DNA from 3 places in the Bacillus sp. PK6-16 genome. Region 3 is predicted to be linked to each of the others. Evidence: predicted binding sites of a transcription regulator. Region 3 holds the regulator's gene; each other region holds the start of a gene.
What was found. The regulator NrdR, encoded in region 3, represses ribonucleotide reductase genes. The targets are predictions, from matches to a motif close to AACACNATATATNGTGTT.
Positions count from the first base shown of each region.

Region 1 (8,352 bases), 910 kb from region 3:
TAAATTTTGCCCCATCATAATTTTTTGGGGAGGCATTTGAGATTTTGCATATTGAAGTACTTCTTTCACCGGACCGATAGGAGAAATCGCCATCGGTGGCCCGCCCTGCCATCCCCAGTCATATGTCATAATGACGACGAAATCAACAATTTGCCCTTGCGCTTTATAATCGTGAGCTTCGAAAAATTTTCCCTTTTGATTTGAACTTGTTTTCGGTACGAGAGTTGTGCTCAATGTGTACCCGCTAGGTAAGCGTGTTTTTACATTTCGTAAAAAACGATTATACGCTTCGCGGTCTTCAGGTGCTACACTCTCGAAATCGAAATGAATGTCTCGCATGCCATATTTCTCAGCTGTTTGCAAAATGTTTGTAATAAATTTGTTTTGAATCGTTGCGTCGCGTAAAATAACCGATGTTAGATCGGCACTGAAATTACCATTTTCAATATTTGTAATAACGAGCATAGGGATTGTTTTACCTTGCGTTGCAATATTAGCGATTTTAGCTGTTTCAGTAGGTTCTTTTAATGTGCCATCTCTTTTTGCCTCAAAACTAAAATAAGCTAAGTATGTTAAAAATGGATTGATGGCACGTGTAGCATTAACTAAACTCTCTTTAATCGGTATAGTTGAAGGTTGTAAATAAGCGATGGATTCTACAGCCCGTTTTGTACCTTTTGGTACATATAATTGTTGTCCGACATGGAGAATAGATTTTAAAGATAAATTATTAACTTTAGCTAAACTAGCGAGGGGGACATTATATGTTTGAGAAATTCGATATAGGCTGTCACCAGGCTGTACATAATAATTATTCCCTTTCGTATTAACGATAAGTGCCTGACCAACAACGAGCGTTTCAGCTGGATTTAATCCATTGTCTTTTACTATTTCGTCAGGTGTTGATCCATATTTTGATGCCAAGCTATATACGCTATCACCACTACGAACCGTTACAATTTGAATCATATGCTTGCTCCTTTCGGGAAAAGATTCACTATTTTTATTTTATTTTTGATGTCACTGTATTATGATTAAATGTATGCAAGGTAGCAGAAGTGAAAGAAGGCGAATATACATATGTTTGTAGCAGAACATGAAGTTGAAATCCGTTATGCGGAAACAGATCAAATGGGTGTTGTTTACCATTCAAACTACTTAGTGTGGCTTGAGTTAGGTCGCACGAAACTTATACAAGATTTAGGTTTTTCATATGTTGAAATGGAGAAAGAAGGAATTATTTCTCCTGTGTTAGATTTACAAATTTCATACCGTAAAGCGATGCGTTACGGAGAAAAAGCAATCGTAAAAACATGGGTAGATACTGTGAGCCCACTTCGCGTTGTATATGGATATGAAATATATAATGGTGATGGTGAACTGTGTATTACTGCAAGCACAACGAATATTTGTGCGAAAAAAGAAGGGTTCCGCCCTGTATCATTTAAAAAGTTATATCCTGAGTGGTATGCGAAATATGAGGAAATTAAGAAAAAATAAAAAAGCGTGGCAGAAGCCACGTTTTTTTATTTTTCATAATTAAATTGTGGGAAGTCGTCACCTTCGTTAAGTGTAACAGATAAATTATGTCCATCGAAGAACCATTCATCATCGCCTTCAATAAAGAAATTAATACCTTCTTCTTGAATTTGAACAGCAGGATGTGCAGGATCATCTTTACGAATACCTAAAGAAAGTCCTTTTTGCACAGTACTGCAACCACCGTATTGTACGAAAAAGCGTAGTGTTTCATTTGATTGTAAGTTTAATTCAGTTTTATACCATTGTGCTGCTTCTTTTGTTACGGAAAGATTCATGTATAGTTCCTCCAAATTATGTTGCTTTTTCTTTAGTATAAAAAATAACGCAAAAAGACGCTATTAATATGCTTCACGTTTTCTTTTTGCGTTATGTGGGTTACGATCTTATTTTTGCTTTTTTGAAAAGTTTGCTTTTGGTTCAGTTTTATTTATAATTCGTCCGATATTTGCACGGTGTTTATAAATAACCATACCTGCTAATAAACACATCGCAATAATGAAGATTTTATCCCCGCTAACAATGGATGCAATAACAGCAACAACTGCTGTTACCATAGAAGAAAGTGATACGTATCTTGTTGTAAATAAAAGGGTGAAAAATACAACAGCCAATATTGCAAAAACAACTGGTGAATAGCATAATAGCACCCCAGCAGAAGTTGCAACTGCTTTACCACCGCGGAATTTCGCGAAGATTGGATAGACATGTCCAAGAACAGCCGCTAACCCGAACCATAGTGGATGAATATCTAACCCGAAAATCATTGGTAGACTTGTTGCTAATGTCCCTTTTAAAATGTCAGCAATTGTAACGGTAAAACCTGCTTTTTTCCCTAATGTGCGGAATGTGTTTGTTCCGCCTAGATTACCGCTCCCGTGCTCACGAATATCGATTCCGTAGCCGATTTTTCCAACAACTAGTGCAAATGGAATCGAGCCAAGTAAGTAGGCAACGATAAATAAAAGATATGTAGTAACCATAAGTTCAGTCTCCTTTATTCAAATGTGTTGATAAAGGGTAAAAAGAGTTTTTCCCGTATATTGTACCATACATTTGTAAAGAGCACATTTCTTTTTTGTAAATGAAAAATTCATTATTTCGTGAAAAAAATTTCACAGTAATGTTACATTTCTCACAGAAACAGTAAGACTATATGTAGTAACATTTTAATCAAAAGACAACAACATATTGGTGGAGGGTTATAAATGTTACAAAATAATACACGTGGAGAAGAAGAATTAATGAAAGTGTTTGAGACAATAGTCCACGGCAATGAACAAGATTTGATGCAAGAAAATGCAAATGTAGACGGCCGCTCTCCAATGGGCGTAATGGGAACGTTCGCATCTGAGAGTGCAAAATATTATGCTGTTGAGAATTTATTGTCAGATCAAGTGAAAAAAGCGATAAATGAAAATATATTATATCCACATGATTTAGATTTTTATGCAACAGGAACGACGACTTGTTCACAAATTCCGTTAGCGCAAATGCTTGCTAATGGTTTTCATACTGGACATGGACATATGAGACAACCGCAAGACATTAAAAGTGCATTGGCTCTTTCGTCTATTATTTTTCAAGCGAATCAAAATATGCAGCACGGTGGTCAATCGTTTGCACTCTTTGATATTGATTTAGCACCTTATGTACGAAAAACAATTGAGAGACATAAAAAACGATTACAATCATATCCGCTTACGAAAGAACAAATAGAAGAATTTGCATGGAAAGAAACGGAAAATGATACGTATCAAGCGTGTGAGGCTTTCGTTCATAATTCGAATAGTATGCATAGTAGAGGCGGAGGACAAGTACCGTTTATTTCTATTAATTATGGAACAGATACATCAAAAGAAGGAAGAATGTTAATTAAACAACTTTTAAAAGCGACACAAGCTGGACTTGGTAAAGGAGAGACACCGATTTTTCCGATTCAAATTTTCAAGATGAAAAAAGGTGTGAATTTTGAAGAAAGTGATCCGAACTACGATTTATTTGAATTAGCATTAGAGACAACCGCAGAGCGATTATTCCCTAACTTTTCATTTTTAGATGCTCCGTTTAATGCAGTGCATTATGATGGAAGACCAGAAAGTGAAGTATGTTACATGGGATGTCGTACCCGTGTTATGTCTAATATACATGGAGAAGAAACAGCGATTGGTAGAGGGAATTTATCATTTACGTCTATTAATTTAGTGAAATTAGCGTTAATTAGTGGTTCAAAAGAAGCGTTTTTTGAAGCGCTAAACTATTATTTAGATTTAGGAATTAAGCAGCTATTAGAAAGATATGCGTATCAATGTACGAAGCGAGCAAGAGATTTTCAGTTTTTATATTCACAAGGTGTATGGCGTGGTGGAGAAACGTTGCAGCCTGAAGACTCCGTAGCCTCGATTTTAAAACAAGGGACGTTAAGTATTGGTTTTATCGGTCTTGCGGAATGTTTAGTAGCTTTAACAGGAAAGCATCATGGGGAAGATGAAGAATCATGGAAACTTGGGTATGAAATTATTTCCTTTATGAGAGATAGAATGGATAAAGCGACAGAAGAACATCAACTGAATTTCTCAGTAATTGCAACTCCAGCAGAAGGATTATCAGGGAAGTTTGTGAAAAAAGATAGAGAAGAATTTGGCATGATTAGCGGTATAACGAACCATAATTACTATACGAATTCATTCCATATTCCAGTTTATTATAACATTCAAGCGATAAATAAAATCCATTTAGAAGGCCCGTTCCATGCTCTCTGTAATGGAGGACATATTACTTATATTGAACTAGACGGAGCAGCAATGCATAACAAAAAGGCATTAAAACAAATTGTACAAGCCATGGCAGAACATGGCGTTGGATACGGTTCAATTAATCATCCTGTTGACCGTTGTAAGTGCTGTAGTTATCACGGGGTTATTGGGAATGAATGTCCAAGTTGCGGGAATGAAGATGAGGCTAATATAGAAAGAATTCGCCGTATAACAGGCTATCTTGTAGGAGATATGTCGAAGTGGAATAGTGCGAAACGTAGTGAAGAGATAGATCGGGTGAAACATAAATGAAAGTGATGAATATTATTCATGATAGTGTAGTAGATGGAGAAGGGTTGCGGACAGTCGTGTTTTTTGCGGGCTGTCCGCATCGTTGCGTTGGTTGCCACAATCCGAAATCGTGGAATATTTGCAACGGAACGGAAATGACAGTAGAAGAAATTGTGAAAGAGATTGCAAGTAATCCATTAACTGATGTAACATTTTCAGGTGGAGATCCATTTTTTCAAGCTGCTGAAGTGAAAAAGGTAGCAAAAATCGTGAAAGATTTGAAAAAAAACCTATGGATGTATACAGGTTATACGTTAGAAGAGATACAGAGTTCTCAAAATAATGATATGATAGAGTTGTTACATTATGGGGATGTTTTAGTCGATGGAAGGTTTGAAATTGAGGAAAAAGATTTAACACTTCCATTTCGCGGAAGCTCCAATCAACGTATTATTCGATTGAAAGAGTAAAAAGGCGGGATAGATTATATGAACAAAACGGTATTGCTTGTTGAAGATGAAAGAAGATTACGTGAAATTGTTAGTGATTATTTTCGTAATGAAGGCTTTGAAGTAATCGAAGCAGAAGATGGAAAAAAAGCGTTAGAGTTATTTGCAGAGCATGAAATTGATTTAATTATGTTAGATATTATGTTACCGGAAATAGATGGATGGTCTGTTTGTAGAAGAATTAGAAAAGAATCAGCAGTACCAATTATTATGTTGACAGCACGTTCGGATGAGGATGATACATTGCTAGGTTTCGAATTAGGTGCAGACGAGTATGTAACGAAACCATTTAGCCCGAAAGTATTAGTAGCTCGTGCAAAGACGTTATTGAAACGTGCGGATGGTGCGGTAGGAGTAGCGGAAGAAAATGCTATGTCTTTAGCTGGAATAGAAGTGAATCGTCTATCTAGAACTGTTTTAGTAGATGGAGAAGAAATTATATTGACACATAAAGAATTTGAACTTCTTGTGTATTTAATGGAGAACAAAGGAATTGTGTTATCACGTCAACATTTATTAGACCAGTTATGGGGATATGACTATTACGGTGATGACCGAACGGTTGATACCCATATTAAAAAACTTCGAAATAAGCTAGGAGATAAAGCGAAGCATATCGGTACTGTTATTCGAGTTGGTTATAAATTTGAAGAATAATCTAGAACGATTTGTGTAATTTAGCATAGGGAAATGGTAATTTTATACTCTCTTTTGAAGGTAAAATGTACAAAAAATACTTTTTTTGTCTACAATGTTAGATAAGTGTATTTTTTTAATTGGATTTCACGATGAGTTCACAAGAAGGACACAAAACGTGACTATACTGAAAATACGAATTCACCAGAGAGGGGAAATAAAACATGGGATATTACGACGGACCAAATTTAAATGAAGAGCATAGTGAAACGAGAGAAGTGAGAAAATCAGGTAGTAAAAAAGGCTATTTCTTCACAGGTTTAGTGGGAGCTGTAGTCGGAGCGGTTTCGATTAGTTTTGCAGCACCATATATGCCATGGGCTCAAAATAATGGAGCGCCAGTATCATCATTTAGTTCGGATTCAAAAGTAGAAGGTACTGTAGTTCCTGTTGTAAATAAAGCGAAAAATGAAACTGATTTACCTGGTATGATTGAAGGGGCGAAAGATGTTGTTGTAGGTGTTATTAATATGCAACAAAGTGTTGATCCATTTGCAATGCAACCGACAGGTCAAGAACAACAAGCTGGTTCAGGATCAGGTGTTATTTATAAAAAAGCAGGGAATAAAGCATATATTGTAACAAACAACCACGTAGTAGATGGAGCAAATAAACTTGCTGTGAAGCTGAGCGACGGAAAGCAAGTTGATGCGAAATTAGTTGGTAAGGACCCTTGGTTAGACTTAGCAGTTGTTGAAATTGATGGATCTAATGTAAATAAAGTTGCCACTTTAGGTGATTCAAGTAAACTTCGTGCGGGTGAAAAAGCAATTGCAATCGGTAATCCACTAGGGTTTGATGGAAGTGTAACGGAAGGTATTATTAGTAGTAAAGAACGTGAAATTCCAGTTGATATTGATGGCGATAAACGACCAGATTGGCAAGCACAAGTTATTCAAACAGATGCAGCGATTAACCCTGGTAACAGTGGTGGTGCATTATTTAACCAAAATGGTGAAATAATTGGGATTAACTCAAGTAAAATTGCACAACAAGAAGTTGAAGGAATTGGTTTTGCTATTCCAATTAATATCGCAAAGCCAGTTATTGAATCACTTGAAAAAGACGGAGTAGTGAAACGTCCAGCGCTTGGAGTAGGTGTCGTTTCATTAGAAGATGTGCAAGCTTATGCAGTCAATCAATTGAAAGTACCGAAAGAAGTAACTAATGGTGTTGTATTAGGTAAAATTTACCCAATATCACCGGCTGAAAAAGCTGGTTTAGAGCAATATGATATTGTAGTAGCATTAGATAATCAAAAAGTAGAGAATGCTCTTCAATTCCGTAAATATTTATATGAAAAGAAAAAAGTAGGCGAGAAAGTAGAAGTTACATTCTACCGTAACGGTCAAAAAATGACGAAATCGGCTACTTTAGCAGATAATTCAGCTACAAAGAATCAATAATCGAAATAAAAGAAAGTCTCTTTCATATTGAAAGAGACTTTCTTTATCGGCTATACTAAAGGAATAGGAGGGATTAATTATGACAATTGAAAACCCAACTCGTACGGAAATTGGTGAAGTGTTAAAGAAAAGCAAAACAATTGCGGTTGTTGGATTATCAGATAAGCCAGAACGTACATCGTATATGGTTTCAAAAGCAATGCAAGATGCTGGATACCGCATTATTCCAGTTAATCCAACAGTAGATGAGGTGCTCGGAGAAAAGGCAGTTTCTTCACTAAAGGATATTAAGGAACACGTTGACATTGTAAATGTATTTCGTCGCTCAGAGTTTTTAATGGATGTTGCAAAAGAATTTGTAGAGATTGATGCAGATGTTTTTTGGGCACAATTAGGAGTACAAGATGAGGATACATATAAACTTTTAAAAGAAAAAGACTATACTGTAATAATGGATCGTTGTATTAAAGTAGAACATGCGATGACAAAATAGTATAGATTTAAAAGTAGAAAGATTGATTCAGCCCTCATTATAGATAAGTAGGGCCGATGAACGAGGTGTTCATCATGAGATTTTTTAAAGGCTGTTTTTGGGGATTGTTATTTGTAATCCCATTTTGGATCTTGATCATTTGGATCATAATAAAGGTTTGGAATGTGTAATCTTGGAATACATATCCATTTCTCGTTGACAAACGATTATTTTTCTGAAATAGTAGCCTAGAGGAATCCTTGTGAGAAAACAAGGATTTTTCTATTGAAGATGGTATATAAAAGAGATAAGATAACTTGCCAAAACGATAGTCGAGGCGTTATTCTATAATAGAAACATATGTTCTGATTTTGGATTAGGAAAGGGGCAAGGAGTTTGGCGAAGCATCAGTTCCAATATAATGAAGATGCGATTCAAGTGTTAGAAGGACTTGAAGCCGTTCGAAAACGCCCGGGTATGTATATCGGGAGTACGGATAGCCGTGGATTGCATCATTTAGTATATGAAATAGTAGATAACTCCGTTGACGAAGCGTTAGCGGGATTTGGCGACGAAATTTCAGTCGTAATACATAAAGATAATAGTATTAGCGTTATAGATAAAGGGCGAGGAATGCCTACGGGAATGCATAAACTTGGGAAACCTACACCTGAAGTTATTTT
Region 1 is NZ_CP096511.1:1,797,681-1,806,032, forward strand. It holds gene M1D66_RS09370 (glycoside hydrolase family 18 protein) at 1-969, opposite strand, end outside; gene M1D66_RS09375 (acyl-CoA thioesterase) at 1,081-1,500, shown strand; gene M1D66_RS09380 (HesB/YadR/YfhF family protein) at 1,527-1,817, opposite strand; gene plsY (glycerol-3-phosphate 1-O-acyltransferase PlsY) at 1,926-2,522, opposite strand; gene M1D66_RS09390 (anaerobic ribonucleoside triphosphate reductase) at 2,748-4,607, shown strand; gene nrdG (anaerobic ribonucleoside-triphosphate reductase activating protein) at 4,604-5,056, shown strand; gene M1D66_RS09400 (response regulator transcription factor) at 5,075-5,752, shown strand; gene M1D66_RS09405 (S1C family serine protease) at 5,956-7,197, shown strand; gene M1D66_RS09410 (CoA-binding protein) at 7,277-7,690, shown strand; gene parE (DNA topoisomerase IV subunit B) at 8,066-8,352, shown strand, end outside.
Region 1: M1D66_RS09390 (anaerobic ribonucleoside triphosphate reductase) is a predicted target of NrdR. The motif match lies at 2,688-2,705, and genes of this name have one in related genera.

Region 2 (8,352 bases), 2.3 Mb from region 3:
AAGATTGGCTTATCGGACATAAATGAAACAATTTCTTTCGTCTGTAACCCTACCTTTTTACCGTCTATTGTAATACTACCTTCAGAAGGGTGTTGCAAGCCTGCAATCATTTTCAATAACGTCGTTTTCCCGCTCCCGTTATCTCCAACAAGCCCAACGATTTTCCCTTCCGTAATCTCTATGTTTAATTCACGGATCACTGCTTTTAATCCGTATCTCTTCCATAAGTTTTCTATTTTCAATAGCTCTGTCATTGGCTCTCCTCCCTCTTATCATGTAATGAAGAACGAAGAATTGTAAGAATTTCTTCTTCTGAAAAACCTAAATTGTCCATTCCATCTATAAAAGAATGAAGTAATTCTTTCGCCATCTCTTTTCGCAGCTCCATAATTTTCTCCCCTTCATTCGTTACATACCGTCCCATTCCTCTACGTGTGACAACAACTCCATCCCGTTCTAGCTCTTGAAATGTACGCTGAATCGTATTTGGATTCACTTGTAATTCACTCGCTAATTCACGGACAGAGGGAATTTTATCACCAGGTAATAAATGTCCTGTTACGATCTCTTTTTTTATGTATTCCATTACCTGAATGTAAATTGGTGTATTTGGAGAAAACTCTATTTTCATTTCTTCCCTCCTTTTGTATCAGTGTACTAGTTAAATAATACACCGATACAAAAATTTTGTAAATACCCATTTAATTACAAAAAAGTTCTATCCGTTAAACGAATAGAACTTCCCAAATATAAATCGCTATACAAAAATAATAGTGTTATGTAAACAAAATTATAAAGAAAAACTGTCTTATCAATGAATAAGACAGTTTTTCTTTATAATCCTATATTAAAAGTTAAACACGAAGTCATCGTCAGCTAACTTTTCAACGTTCGTTGCTTTTACGTAACCATTTCCTTTTACAGAGAAGAAATCATGGTTTTTCGTATCTGTACGTAAACCATTTAAAACGATTGGGTTAATTTCTTCTTCTTCAAACTTCGGCTCAAGTCCTAAGTTCATAAGCCCTTTATTCGCATTGTAACGAACGAAACGATTTACATCTTCTACAAGACCGATAGAAGTGTAAATTTCTTCTGTATAGGCCATTTCAATTTCATATAGTTCCATTAATAAATCTTGTGTTTCTTTTTGCACTTCTTGTTGCTCTTCTGCAGAAAGTTCTGCGAAGATTTGTTGTGCTAAAATACCGACGAATACGCCGTGAATTGACTCATCACGAATTATCAAGTTGATAATCTCACCACTTGCTGTTAGTTTTCCTTGACCAGCTAAGTAAAGTGGATAGAAGAATCCGCTATAGAATAAGTAACTTTCTAAGAACACACTTGCTACCATTGCCATGTATAACTCTTTTTTTGTTACTTCAGGCTTTAATAAACGACGATAGTAACTAGTAATAATACCAGCTTTTTTCTCAAGTAACGGATGATTGTCTACCCAGTCAAAAATATCATCAATCTCTTCTTCTGTAGCTAATGTTGTGAAAATGTGACTATAACTTTTCGCATGTACTTCTTCCATAGCTCCCATGAAAGCTAATACACTTTTCGCTTGTAAATTTTCAAGATGAACAAGTACAAGTGGCATTCCTTCGCCACCTTGTTTCGTATCTAAAAGTGTTAAACCACCTAATACACGCTTATAAGCAATTTGCTCTTCTTTCGATAATTGCACCCAAGTATTTTTGTCAGACGAAACCGCAATTTCTTCTTCTGTCCAAAACTGAGCGATGTTTTGCTTCCAAAACATTAAACTAAAATCATCTTCTTTTTTGTTCCAGTTTACCGCACGCATTAAATCGCCCCTTCTCTAAATATGATAACTAAGCATGAGCAGGGTTCAGAAAACCCTGCTCATCATGTCTCACTTTTTATATTAAACGGTACAAGCCACACACTCTTCCACGCTTAATTTACGTGTTCTCGTATAATACAGACTCTTTAAGCCTTTTTTATGTGCATAGATGTAGTAACGTGCTAATTCACGTGTTGAAATATCACTATTAACGTAAAGAATTGTACTAATTCCTTGGTCAATATGTTCTTGAATTTCTGCGATTAAATCAATTAATTTAAACTGATTCATATCGTAAGAAGATTTATAGTACCAGAACGTATCTTTTGATAAATACGGCATTGGATAATATGTTGTCGCATTCGCATATGTTCTTGATTCGATTTGACTTACGATCGGCATTACGCTTGAAGTTGCATTTTGAACGTAACTGATTGATTGTGTTGGAGCAATGGCAAGACGATATGAGTTGTATAAACCATTCTTCTGTACTTGCTCTTTTAAACTTGTCCAATCTTCTTTTGTTGGAATATGAATTCCTTCAAATAGTTGCTGAACTTTTTCAGTTACTGGGCTGTAATCTGTCGTTTCATACTTTTCGAAGTATGTGCCATTCGCATAATCAGATTTATCGAAGTCCTTAAATGTCTCGCCTTTTTCTGTAGCGATTTCCATACTTTTCTCAATAGAGTAGTAATTTAACATCATAAAGAATGTACGAGCGAATTCTTTCGCTTCTGCACTTTCATAAGCGATTTTATTTTTTGCTAAATATCCGTGTAAGTTCATTGCTCCAAGTCCAACTGAATGAAGCTCGTCATTTGCTTTTTTCACAGTTGGTGCATTCGGAATAATCGTCATATCAGAAACAGCTGTTAAAGCTTCCATTCCCGCATGAACTGCTTCACGAATTTCTTTATTTTCCATTACGTTTACGATATTTAACGATCCTAAGTTACAGTTAATATCACGACGGATAATGTCATCTGTACCGTAATCATTTATTTCTGAAGTTTCTTGAAGCTGGAAGATTTCTGTACATAAGTTCGACATCTTCACAGTTCCAATATCCTTCAATGGATGTTGATTATTTGCATTTGATTTAAACATTAAGTATGGGTAACCAGACTCAAGCTGAATCATAGCGATTTTAATAAGCATATCACGTGCACTAATATCTAGTGGCTTCTTCTTCACTTTCGGATTGCTCATTAATTCATCGTACATTTCATCAATGTCAATATCATCTAAATGCTTGCCATATTCTTTATAAACCGTATAAGGCGCGAAAACATGGAAAGGTTCGTTTTTCTCAGCAAGCTCAAAGAACTTACTTGGAACGATAATTCCGATTGATAGAGACTGAATACGGCTCTTCTCATCGGCATTTATTTTTTTTGTATCAAGGAATTCAATAATATCCCAATGGAAAATGTTTAAATATACTGCACCGGCACCTTTTCGTTGGCCAAGCTGATTCGCATATGAAAACGAATCTTCAAGCAATTTCATAACAGGTACTACACCACTTGCAGCGTTGTCGATACCTTTAATTTGCTCACCGCGTGCGCGTAGCTTAGATAAGTTTAAAGCTACTCCCCCGCCGATTTTCGATAATTGCATCGCAGTATTAATGTTAAAGCCGATCGAATTTAAGCTATCGTCCATCTCTAACAAGAAACAAGACACCATTTCTCCTCTTCTGCTTCTTCCCGCATTTAAAAAGGTTGGTGTCGCTGGTTGGTAGTTTTGTTTTACAATCATGCTTGCGAATTGTCTTGCCTTCGAAACATCACCGCGTCCTAAGTATAATGAAACAATTGCTACACGATCTTCATAGCTTTCTAAGTATTGTTTTTGATCATTCGTTTTTAACGCATAATCTTTGTAGAACTTAGATGCTGCCATATAAGATTGGAACTCGAAGTTTTCACCATAAGCGATGTTATATACTTCCTCTACTTCCTCCAAGCTATACTCGTCCAGAACGTTGTAATAGTAATCATGTTCTTTCATATACTCCATTCGCTCTGCCACGCTATTAAAAGGAACGGTATTCTCTCTAGCTTCTTCCATAAAGACTTCTAATGCCTCTTTATCTTTATGAAGCTGATAAAAACCGTCCTGCATTTGCGTGATTTCATTATTCAGTTCAATGTGTCGCAATCTCCCGCACCCTTTCCTTAAAATATTCTACATCGTTATTTGTTCCAGATAACTCAAATTTTGATACAATAGGCACTTCATATTTAGTAGAAATCTTGTCAGCACTTGCACCGAACATGTCTCCCCAGTTACGATTGCCGCTTGCAGATACGCCTTTTAATTTTTCATTATTGCGCTCTAAAAAGTCTAAAACACGTTCTGGTACATTGCCAAAACCTGTTGTATACGTAATAAGAATAAAGTCTTCATCTATTACTAGATCTTCATCAATTTGAACGGCCGGCATATTTAATTTGTGAATGAAACGCTTCACGTTTCCTGTCATAGAATCATATGCAACTAACATTTCCGACCCTCCCTCTCAAATCTATATTCTCTATATGTTGTTCTTGATTTCTCTATATATTGTATTACGTTTCAAAATAAGACACAAGATATATGTATAAATTCTTTCTTTTTTTAACTTTTACTTTTCGACATGATAGCCGTTTTTTTTCAATACAATGACTATGAAACAACATTCTAAAACTCATGTCAATAAAGTGCTTTTCAAAAAAGTTGTCAACGAATTTAACCTTATTTTTAAAAAAGTTAACAATATATTTTGTCATAAAACGGTAGATGCTGAAGAAATATATTTCTCCAGCATCACGCAAAAAAGAACAGATATGAAACTATAATCTGCTCTAAAAAACGATTACATTTATCAAATTTACCTTATTAAATATATTATACATATACTTTCGTTTCTCGTTACATACTAAAAGATAACTATTATAGAAAAAGATTATTATTATGGAACTTCAATTTATTTATGAAAGGTTTATTCAGAGTGCTCAATGCGCAAAATATCTTTTACAAATATATGATGCGGATTTTCATCTTTATCAATCATTGTACATACCGGAGCCTCTTCATCAAAGTATACAATCATTCCTTCTACGTACTGATATGTATGTCGAACTTGTACAGTTACTTTAATTTCTACTGCTTCTTCATATGCTCTTTTTATTTTCTGAAGCATTTTTGCTGAACATTTTCGTTTCTCTGGATACATAACCATTCCCATAAATCGATTGCCGGCTCTATCTTTCCACATATAATCCCAATGTGGTAAAATGCCTTGTTTAAAATCGCCCATAATTCCCCTCTCCTTTATCTTTTATTTATCCCGCATTAAACGTCCGATTGGTGAAAGGCTACTAATCAGTGAGAGATGCCCTGCTGATCAAAATTCCCCTTTATGAACGTGGCGTTTCTGAATATGTATAAATCACTTGCCCGCCTCGCTGTGCGTTACCAATGAAATGCTTAAAGTCTTCTCTATTTACAACAACTTCTCTGAACGTATAAAATACATCTTTCGTAACAACATACTCCTTTATTTCACCATTTTTTAGCTGATCTAAAATTGTATTTGCTAATTCTTTATCCATGTATTTCACCTCTCTGCAATATTTTATTTTATCGTATATTCTATAGGTCAACAACTGTAAATTTATCCCGCTATTTGCAGGTAGTGCGATTGGTGTTGACTACTAATCAGTCGTGGAATGAACAAAAAATCTTACTGATTAACGTTTCACTTTATCTCGTTGTTATGCCATGATTTTATTTTCGTTATTTCGCAAACAATATCGTTTTACTATATGTCCACTAAATATCATATACTAACATAGCTACTTCTCTATATCAAACATTTCGGCATTCAATTATGCAAAGTTCCATACCACTATGCTACAATATACAAATAGAACTAGGAGGGATACTATGATTCGGAAAGCAAAAAAGACAGATGCAATGGCAATAGCTCCTTTATTGTATAATGCTCTGCATGAAATTGCTGAAAAAATCACAGGTAGCACAGATGAAGCAGAAGTATTACTAGGACTTGAGACATGGTTCTCAAAAGAAAATAACCGTCTGAGCTACGAAAACTGTTTTGTCTATGAACAAGACGAGAGTGCAGTTGGAGTTATTGTCGCTTATCACGGTAGTGAAGCAACACAGCTTGACGCACCAATTGTACATCACTTAAGAGAATTACATAAAGATGAATCAATTACGTTAGAAAAAGAAGCTGAGCTTGATGAGTATTACATTGATACACTATCAGTTTCAAGTGCACACGGCGGAAAAGGTATCGGTTCTAAATTAATTGAAGCTGCCGAAATCTATGCAACTGAAAAAGGGCATGAAAAAATCGCTTTACTTGTTAATTTAGAAAACACACGCGCCTATTCACTTTACGAAAAGTTAGGTTATAAAAAAGATGAAATTGTTATGCTAGTAGGCGAACCTTATGCTCATCTCGTAAAACCATTAAACGTCAAAATTTCTGTATCTTAAAAAGAAAGCACACGATTTATATAAATCGTGTGCTTTTATGTTAAATTCGTATTTAATATATTTCCATCCATCGCCTCGTGAAACGTATATGTTGTACATCCCCATGGCTTTCTATGCAAAATAGGCGAACCAGACCATCCTATTGCCCTCAGTTCCGTTCCAATCATCGAATTAAAATAATTATGACCTACAAGAGCAATACTTCCATGTACGAGAGCATAACGATGTAATACGTAAGCTGCTTGCCTTGCCCTCTCTCTTACTTCCTTATAAGATTCAACATTTTTATGGTAACCAAGTATCCATAATGCTCGTCCAATACACATCCATACGTTAAGTTTACACTTCAACCATTTTGGCGCATAAAAGCTCGCCGGAACTGCCGCTTCCCTAAAAAGAGAATTTTGTATAAAACATAAAGAATCCATTAATTCAGCTGCTGACTGTACAGCACACTTTTGATCACTCGTTACAATCAATTTCGCTACTTCAACCGCTTCTCTTGTTTCCAATGGTATAGGTTGTTTTTCTGTTATAGTATGTAAGTCATATCCTTTTATCCATTCATGAAAGGATGTAACCGTCATTGGTTCTATAGTACAATCTAAGCGACCATGACGAATAAAAGAAATCTTCATTCTTTTCACTCTCCATTCATCACTTATGAACTCTATTATGCACTAGTTCTAAACATCATGCCACGCAAGAAAATAAAGTTATATACCTTTACATCTCCCCACCACTATCATGTGTTATCGAAGCATGGATACCATCCATCCCATCAAAATATGTACTCGTATCATATTGACGAATCTTTTTTAAATGCATATAAGAAAATAAAAATAAAATTAAAGCTATAACACTCCCCACAAATTCAAACATCATTTTACCGCCTCTAATTTCTCCCACTTCAGCAGGTTATTCTACTTTTTCATTATACCTCGATATAAAGATTCTCGCATTTTTGCTATTTTTTTCAAAAAACATGGATTTTCTACATATTTTCTTACAAAAAGTGAATATTTTTCGAATTTTTACTTTGGAAACATTTACAAAGTAGGAAATATGGTTCAAAATAGGAGGAAATAAAAAAACCCAAATTTATTCTTTTTTTGGGAAAACTGTAACAAGGAGAGTTGCTTATGCAGATCGCAGAAACTGGAGATATCATCGAATTTAAAGGTGGAATGCAAGGCCGTGTTCAAAAAGTAAATCAAAACTCTGTTATTGTTGATATAACAATTATGAAGAATTTTAGAGAACTAGATATGGAACCTCTTACAGTTGTAAGTCATAAAAACTATACTGTCATTAATCAAAATGCATAATATAATAGAAAGAAAGGGCCTGTATACTATACAGGCCCTTTCTTTCTATTAACGATTATCAATTGTTTCCGGATATAGATCGTGGTTCATCATGCGGTAATCAGCCATTTGTTCATACTTCGTCCCTGGGCGCCCGTAGTTGCAGTATGGATCAATTGAAATGCCACCACGTGGTGTGAATTTCCCCCATACCTCAATATAACGTGGATCCATTAATTTAATTAAATCGTTCATAATAACGTTCATGCAATCTTCATGGAAATCACCATGATTGCGGAAACTAAATAAATACAACTTTAAAGATTTACTCTCTACCATTTTTTGCTCTGGAATATAGCTAATATAAATTGTTGCAAAATCTGGTTGTCCTGTTTTCGGGCATAAACTTGTAAATTCAGGACAATTGAATTTTACAAAATAATCACGGTTTGGATGATTATTATCAAATACCTCTAATATTTCTGGGCTATATTCAAATAAATATTTTGTATTTTGATTCCCTAGTAATGTTACATCTTTTAAATCTTCATCTAATCTTCCTGTCATTTTAAACATCCCTTCTCGTTATACGCCGCGCTTATTTCCCCATACTAACGCATGAAGCTGAGGCAATACTTTTGCATCATTCATCGCTTTACAATTTACAGCTTTATCAATCAGCCATTCATACTTATCTAATAATTTTTTTATAAG
Region 2 is NZ_CP096511.1:3,925,981-3,934,332, forward strand. It holds gene M1D66_RS20100 (ABC transporter ATP-binding protein) at 1-254, opposite strand, end outside; gene M1D66_RS20105 (GntR family transcriptional regulator) at 251-631, opposite strand; gene nrdF (class 1b ribonucleoside-diphosphate reductase subunit beta) at 848-1,816, opposite strand; gene nrdE (class 1b ribonucleoside-diphosphate reductase subunit alpha) at 1,898-3,982, opposite strand; gene nrdI (class Ib ribonucleoside-diphosphate reductase assembly flavoprotein NrdI) at 3,969-4,328, opposite strand; gene M1D66_RS20125 (hypothetical protein) at 4,806-5,123, opposite strand; gene M1D66_RS20130 (hypothetical protein) at 5,224-5,418, opposite strand; gene M1D66_RS20135 (GNAT family N-acetyltransferase) at 5,753-6,331, shown strand; gene M1D66_RS20140 (histidine phosphatase family protein) at 6,367-6,969, opposite strand; gene M1D66_RS20145 (hypothetical protein) at 7,058-7,240, opposite strand; gene M1D66_RS20150 (YkvS family protein) at 7,474-7,659, shown strand; gene queF (preQ(1) synthase) at 7,708-8,205, opposite strand; gene queE (7-carboxy-7-deazaguanine synthase QueE) at 8,224-8,352, opposite strand, start outside.
Region 2: nrdI (class Ib ribonucleoside-diphosphate reductase assembly flavoprotein NrdI) is a predicted target of NrdR. The motif match lies at 4,377-4,394, and genes of this name have one in related genera.

Region 3 (8,352 bases):
AAGCATCTAATGCGATTGTTTCTGATTTTTGTTCACCATATTTACGTACGTTTACGCCGTTTTCAGTTACTTCATTGTCACCTACTACAAGCATGTACGGAATTTTTTGCATTTGTGCTTCACGGATTTTGTAACCGATCTTCTCTTCACGAGTGTCTAATTCAACACGGATACCAGCACGACGCAATTCGTCTTGTACTTTCTTCGCATAGTCTAAATGTACTTGCGGAGAAACTGGAATTACTTGTACTTGAACTGGAGCTAACCATGTTGGGAATGCACCTTTGTATTCTTCAATTAAGAAGGCTACAAAACGTTCCATAGTTGATACAACACCACGGTGAATTACAACTGGACGATGTTGTTTACCGTCTTCACCAACGTATGATAATTCAAAGCGTTCTGGAAGCAAGAAGTCTAATTGTACAGTTGAAAGTGTTTCGTCTTTTCCAAGAGCAGTACGAACTTGAACGTCAAGTTTTGGACCGTAGAATGCCGCTTCACCTTCAGCTTCATAGTAATCAAGACCCATTTCATCCATAGCTTCTTTTAACATACCTTGTGCTTTTTCCCACATCTCATCATCCGCATAATACTTTTTAGTATCTGCTGGGTCGCGGTAAGATAGACGGAATGAGTAGTTCTCTAAACCGAAATCTTTATACACTTCTAGAGTTAAGTTTACAACACGTTTTAACTCTTCTTTAATTTGATCTGGACGAACGAAAATATGCGCATCGTTTAAAGTCATTCCGCGTACACGTTGTAATCCAGATAACGCACCTGACATTTCATAACGGTGCATTGTTCCAAGTTCCGCAATACGGATTGGTAATTCACGGTAGCTGTGAATATCATTTTTATAAACCATCATATGATGAGGACAGTTCATTGGACGAAGAACTAATTCTTCGTTATCCATTTCCATTGATGGGAACATGCCATCACGGTAGTGGTTCCAGTGACCAGAAGTTTCATAAAGCTCTCTGCTTCCTAGTACTGGAGTATATACGTGATCATAGCCTAAGCTTGCTTCTTTATCAACGATATAACGCTCGATAATACGACGAATTGTTGCACCCTTTGGTAACCAAAGTGGTAAACCTTGTCCTACTTTTTGGCTATTAGTAAATAGTTTTAATTCTTTACCTAATTTACGGTGATCGCGCTCTTTCGCTTCTTCAAGCATACGTAAGTGCTCATCTAATTCCGCTTTCTTAACGAATGCAGTACCGTAAATACGTTGTAGCATTTTATTATTGCTATCGCCGCGCCAGTAAGCACCTGCAACGCTTAATAATTTAAACACTTTAATTTTCCCTGTAGATGGAAGGTGAACACCACGACAAAGGTCGAAGAATTCGCCTTGCTCATAGATTGAAATAACTGCATCTTCTGGAAGATCGTTAATTAAATCTAATTTCAACTCATCGCCGATTTCTTCAAAGCGACGAATTGCTTCTGCACGTGGTACTTCATGACGAACGATTTCTAAGTTCTCGTTCACGATTTTTTGCATTTCTTTTTCGATTTTCTTGAAGTCTTCAACTGTAATTGCTTCTTCCATATCAATATCGTAGTAGAAGCCATTTTCAATTACTGGACCAATGCCGAGCTCAACCTTAACATCTTTATATAAACGTTTTAACGCTTGTGCTAAAAGGTGGGCTGTTGAATGGCGTAAAATATATAGGCCATCTTCAGAATCTAATGTAATGATAGAAACTGCACCATCTTCTTCGATTGGTGTAACAAGATCGATCATCTCATCGTTTAATTTTCCAGCTACAGCTTTTTTCTTTAAGCCTGGGCTAATAGAAGCTGCGATTTCTTCAGTTGTTACGCCTTTTGGAAACTCCTTCACAGCTCCATCAGGGAAAGTAATTTTAACTACATCTGCCATCACTGGTCACTCCTCTTTTTCTCAAAATAAAAAACACTCATCCCGTAAAAAGGGACGAGTGTTGAATTCGTGGTTCCACCCTTGTTCCAATTAACATAATTGTTAATTGCTCAAGTTCAACATAACGGTGTTGTCCGTTAGCAATTACTAGAAAACCGTTCACTGCTAAAGTTTAGAGGTGGTAAGTAATAATCCCGTACTAGGAAGCTCACACCCTAAGGCTTCCCTCTCTGAAAATCGTAGAAAACTACTCATGTCCTCATCATGACATTTCAATATATTTCATTTATGTAGGTAATTATATGCTCAAAAACTTAGAAAATCAAGGGCGTTACCTTTATTTTTTAAATTTTTCACATTGCGCTCAAAATCATGTAATCCATGTAATTGGACCCGTTCTTGGAACACATTTCGCAAAGTAATTATCATATTATGGTCTTGTTCTTTCGTATATAAATAAATCTTTTTGGGCGAAATAGAAAGAAGCGGCGCAATTACTTTCGTATCAATATATACATCATTTTGCTTTAATAATTCCTCATCTATATATTGGACCAACTTCTCCTGTTTTAAACGTCTACCTTTATCATCATAAAAGATAAAGCTTTCATCAAAAATAAGATGCACGCAAGACAAACGTGATTTACGGCTACTTACTTGTTGCCGAAGCGTCTCAATGAACATTTGGTATTCTTGCTCCATCTTATATTCATCAATTGCCACTTCCGCAAGTTTAGCCACCATTTCCCTATATGTACGAAGACGAAAACGGATATATGATGAAAACGAGAATGAGAGCGGATCACAAAGCCAATTATTTAAAGAAGACTTAATATATGACTCAAATGCGTTACGCGTTAAATCCTGAGCTACACCTTTTCTTTTTCCCTTTAAAATCTCATGTGCCATGTGCAATATTTGATGACACTCTTCTTGTTCTTCATAAAAAAACTTTTCTTTTAAAATCGTATAAATCCACTCATTTTGTTTCACATTCACAATGAAATACACCATTACTGGCAATAAGATCTTTTCAATATAATTCGATTCACGTACTGGTATGTGAATCACCACTTTTTGTTCCTGTAAATACACACTCGTTTCCTTATATAACACTTCCGCTCTTTTCAGCAATTGTCTATATACGTGCATAGCATCATTTTTTTCTTCGAAGCAAATTTCAATCACTTTTGTCCCCCCTTTTATCCCCGCTCTAAAGGACTGTATCTATACGTTACAAATCCTATAAGAGTCCGTTCCACGTGAAGTTCACTCTTAGTAGAATTACATTTCCTATCGTTAGAAAATCCACTCAATATGGCTTGCTAATTTTATATATATTAAGGGAGGGAGAAAAAAATGATACAAGCTACTATGAATTTTTATTGTATACTTTACTTATCAATAAAAGGGGGTATCCGAATGTTTGAATATAAATTCGTAAAAGTCGAACTACATTGGGGGTTCACTCGCTCAAAACCAGCTGAAGACTACCAAGAAATTATTCAAGAACATGCTAGAAATGGCTGGAGGTTCGTACAGATTGTTGCCCCTACGATTGGCAGTTCTGGACAACCTGAATATTTCGACCTCATATTTGAAAAGAAAATATCACTATAATACAAAAGAGCAAGCTTCTCAGCTTGCTCTTTTACTTATGACGACGGTTTTTCCCACCAATCGGAATTGGTTTCGCTAAATATTTAATTCGTTCCATAATACGTGCTGCCTTCATTTCTTCAGCCTCGCCACGCTGCGTATACGTTAAATGGTGTTCCAGTTGTTTAAAATCAAAATTAGACGTAAAGAACGTCGGTAAGTTTTCTAACATACGGAATTGTAAGATTGCACCGAGTACATCGTCACGGACAAAGCTTGACATCGCTTCTGCCCCGATATCATCTAACATTAAAACTTGTACGCGTTTAACCGCATCAATCTTCTCACCAATCGAATTATCTTGAATTGAACTTTTAATTTCACGTAAAAATTCCGGGAAGTATACGAGCATCGAACTTATTTTCTTTCGAGCAAGCTCGTTCGCTATTGCTCCTAACAAATACGTTTTTCCTACACCAAATTTACCGTACAAATATAAACCTTGTGCTTTTTTACCTGGTTCATATGTACTTAAAAATTCATTCGCTGCACCAATCGCATCTATACGTGCATTTAAATCAGAAGGATCTAAGTTTTCCATAGTTGCCTGTAAAATATCCGTTGGCATATATACACTTTGAACAAGTTTTTCATATTTCTTTCTCTCGTCATGCGCTACTTTTCTAACGCAGCGATCGTATTGAATATCAATCATCTTCCCTTGAATAACAAGCTTTGGCTCGTACCCTTGTAGCATATTTTTACATGAGCCTAAATCCGGACAATCCACGCAACCTACACTTTGTCCAATATATTCATATAACTTCACAAGACTGCGCTCAATCATAGAAGTCGTTACTTCACCCTTATGTTCGTCTATAAATTCTTTCACACGCGGATGCGCCATTACTTCTGCCTTTAATACTTCATATCTATTTTTAAAGTTTTCATTTTCCATTAATTTTGCAAATGAATTTTGAATATGCTCCATTTTCTCACCTCAAAGAGCGTTCATTCTCTTCTATTAATCACGCTTATATTTTTTTAACACTTCTTCTAGTCGTTTTCTTTCATCTTCTAGCGTACTTGCATCTTTTTCTACACTTACATCTTTCTTCTCTGTTTCTTTCTCTTGTTCTTTCGGCTCTTCTTCCTTAAGCCAATCTGGCACCATTTCTTTCCGCACCGTTTTCTTCGCCGTACGGCCTTTTTTCTTCGTCTCAGCCCACTCTTGATACTGACGGTTCTCTTCTTTCGCTAACGCCATCGCGTCCGCTACTGTACCGACCTTTTTACGTGCCCAATGCCCAGCAATCTTCTCGACATACGTTTTCGCAAGTTTCATATCTGAGCGTAGCATAACGTAATAAATAAGTACATTCACAACTCCTGGTGTCAATTTTTGATTAATCATGACATCTTCAACAATCTGCAAGTCCGCTTTCGTTGCCTCTGCACCACCAGAAATCTCTTTCAATAGTTGTTTTGGTGAGATTTCCTCTAGCTGCTTTATTAGCATCTCCTCTTGCGATGAAGGCTCTTTCTCTTTCATCGTACGTGCAGCATGAGGCTGTACTCTTTCACTTAATACCGGTAATGCTTGACCATTTTCAAATTGATACCAATCGCGCGCTCCTTTTCTAAGCCTTTCCATATCAATTGTTTGCATCTCTGTCACTGCACCAAGAACGATATTTTGCATCGATAACACATCTACACCATACACGTAAGCAAGTGTTATAACGCAGTCTCTCACTTGATCTGTAATCGCCTTTTTAGGAACAAGAGCGGACAATCCATCTACAAATAAAGAGAAATCAAAGAAATCATTCCAAACTTTCGGAGCGTCTCCCTTCTCGTTACTTGGCATAGTTGTCGTTTTTGGAATACGAAGGTCTTCTTGCGCATGCTCAAGCTGTCCTGGATTAAACGAACCAAACACATCATTGAAAGAACGCGTAACATTTTCATAAGAAGCAAAATCAAATTCTTCTTCTAAGAAATATTGCTTTACTTGATTATATTTTGTCCTGCTCAATCGATTGTATAAAAAGATACTTAAAACAATATCATCAAAAAACTGCTTCGGAGATAAAGGTGGTTGCAACTCATATATGAACATTCGAATATCTTTTTCTTTCTTAATATATACCTTCAAAAGCCCAATTGCCTCTAACTTTACTCGTTCCTCATATACTTCAGGAAGTTGCATTTGCATAGTCACCATAAGGGAATGATGCGTATTCTCTTTTCCAAATACACGATCTTGCTCAAGCTCTCCCCATAGTGTCATGTATAAGCTAAAAGCTCTACTACCTATTAACGGCTGATACAACATCGTTAACACTTTTCGGTCGTAATTGTGCAGTAGTCCTTTCGCACTTACTTTATAACGATCAATCGGCAATAGCTCCATCCATGACTGTTTTTCCATTCTTGCTTTTCCTTTCTCTCATCCAATCTATCCTCTACTTCATTCGTTCTATCTTCATTATATAAATTCTTAGTGAAAAAGAGCTATTAGCTTGCGCTTCTAGCTCTCTTATCCTATTACTTACGGTATGTAAAGAGAATAAAATACAACTTCTACTCTCTTTCTTTTTGCAGTATATCTTTTAATTCTTCAATAAATACATTTAAATCTTTAAATTGACGATATACAGAAGCAAAACGTACGTAAGCAACATCATCAATATCGCGAAGTTCTTCCATAACAATTTCACCAATCATATCACTTTTCACTTCTGATATACCTAAATTACGCAGTTCACGTTCCACGCTTTGTGTTACTTCTTCTAATTGTCTTAAAGATACTGGTCTTTTTTCACACGCTTTAATTAAACCGCGTAAAATCTTTTCTTTATTAAACTCTTCTCGTGTGCCTTCTTTTTTTACAACGATAAGAGGTGACTCTTCTACCCTTTCAAAGGTCGTAAAGCGACTTAAGCAGCTTTCACACTCTCTCCTTCTTCGAATAGAGCGCCCCTCGTCTACCGGACGCGAATCTAACACTCTTGTACCATTATGAGAACAGGATGGACAACGCAATTCATTCACTCCTTTACACTATACTCTTTATTTTTCTCTACTCACTTCACCTAAAATATATATACAATATTATATAACTCATTCTAACTCTCTTACCACTTTAAGTTCCAGCGCATCACTTTATCATCTCATTCTTAAAAATAAGATGGTATATAGGGCACTACCTCATTTGCAAGAGTCCAATTTATTCAACTAACGAGTACGTTATATTTTCCCTTTTTTATAAACTAAAAAAGAGGTGCATTATACACCTCTTTACATTTTAAATCAATTATGTTCTTTTTTAAAGAGCTTTTGTTTCTCTCTGCTTAATTTCGAAGCTACCAGTGCCTCGAGGAAGCTCGATGCTCTCACGCGTTTTCGCGTTTAAACCCTCTGCAATATATTCTGCAGCAACATTTGGATCAATACGATCCCCACAAGTATAAACATCAATACTTGCGTAACCGTGCTCCGGAAAGCTATGAATTGTTAAATGTGATTCTGAGATAATTACTACTCCACTTACACCTTGTGGTGCAAATTTATGGAAAGCAACCTCACGCACTTCAGCACCAGCTCTTAGTGCTGCATCCACAAATAATTGTTCAATATACGGCATGTCATTAAGCTTGTCGAAATCGCAATCCCAAAGTTCAGCGATCACGTGACGACCCATCGTATCCATAGTATCCATTCTACAGTTCCCCCTTGTAAATTTATTCTAACTGTTCGAATTGAAAACTAATTTGCAATTTGGCTTGCTCCACTACCACGGGGGAAAGTTAGTCCAGAGAGGTCCTAACCCTTTAAGTAGTGACTACGTACCTCAGCTCTTAAGTTTACGAGTGTTAGTATACTTTGTTTATTTTCATTTTGCAACAACAGTTTTTTCGATTTTCTGTCATATTTTCCTCTTTACTTTTCCCTAAAAAAAATAAACGATTCACAAATGCAGTAATCACAACGTTTCGTGGTATGTCCACTTTTTAAAATATACTTATATAATTTTTTTCCTTTTCAGAAAAAATTAAAAAAAGAGGGCAAATATTGCCTTGCCCTCTCCTCCCTTATTCACTTAAATGTGTTGCACATTTTCTTGTTTCGCTAACTCTTGAACAACTAACGTTACAAGATCTACAACACGACGAGAGTAGCCCCACTCGTTATCATACCAAGCAAGTACTTTCACTTTACGATCACCCATTACCATTGTAGATAAACCATCGATAATAGCTGAGTGTGTATTTGTATTAAAGTCGATAGATACTAAAGGCTCTTCGCTGAATTCTACAATACCTTTTAACGCACCGTTTGCAACAGTTTTGAATGCATCGTTAATAGCTTCAACTGTCACATCGCGTTTTACATCTACTACTAAATCAACAAGAGACACGTTTGGTGTTGGTACACGAAGTGCCATACCATGAAGTTTTCCGTTTAAATGTGGAAGAACTTTTGCTAGCGCTTTCGCAGCACCTGTCGTTGTCGGAATGATTGATTGTCCGCAAGCACGTGCTCTTCTTAAATCTTTATGTGGGTTATCAATATTTTTTTGGTCATTTGTATAAGCGTGAACTGTCGTCATTAAACCGTTTTCAATTCCAAACTGCTCATCTAACACCTTCACAACAGGCGCTAAACAATTTGTTGTACAAGATGCATTTGAAATAACAGTATGTTTTGTAATATCTAATTGGTCTTCGTTCACACCAACTACAATTGTTACATCTTCATTTTTACCAGGCGCTGTTAAAATAACTTTTTTCGCTCCAGCTTCAACGTGAAGAATTGCTTTTTCTTTTGAATTAAATTTACCAGTT
Region 3 is NZ_CP096511.1:888,420-896,771, reverse strand. It holds gene thrS (threonine--tRNA ligase) at 1-1,903, opposite strand, end outside; T-box leader at 1,951-2,178, opposite strand; gene ytxC (putative sporulation protein YtxC) at 2,210-3,091, opposite strand; gene M1D66_RS04585 (DUF4177 domain-containing protein) at 3,326-3,523, shown strand; gene dnaI (primosomal protein DnaI) at 3,555-4,493, opposite strand; gene M1D66_RS04575 (replication initiation and membrane attachment family protein) at 4,527-5,936, opposite strand; gene nrdR (transcriptional regulator NrdR) at 6,089-6,550, opposite strand; gene speD (adenosylmethionine decarboxylase) at 6,834-7,217, opposite strand; gene M1D66_RS04560 (glyceraldehyde-3-phosphate dehydrogenase) at 7,608-8,352, opposite strand, start outside.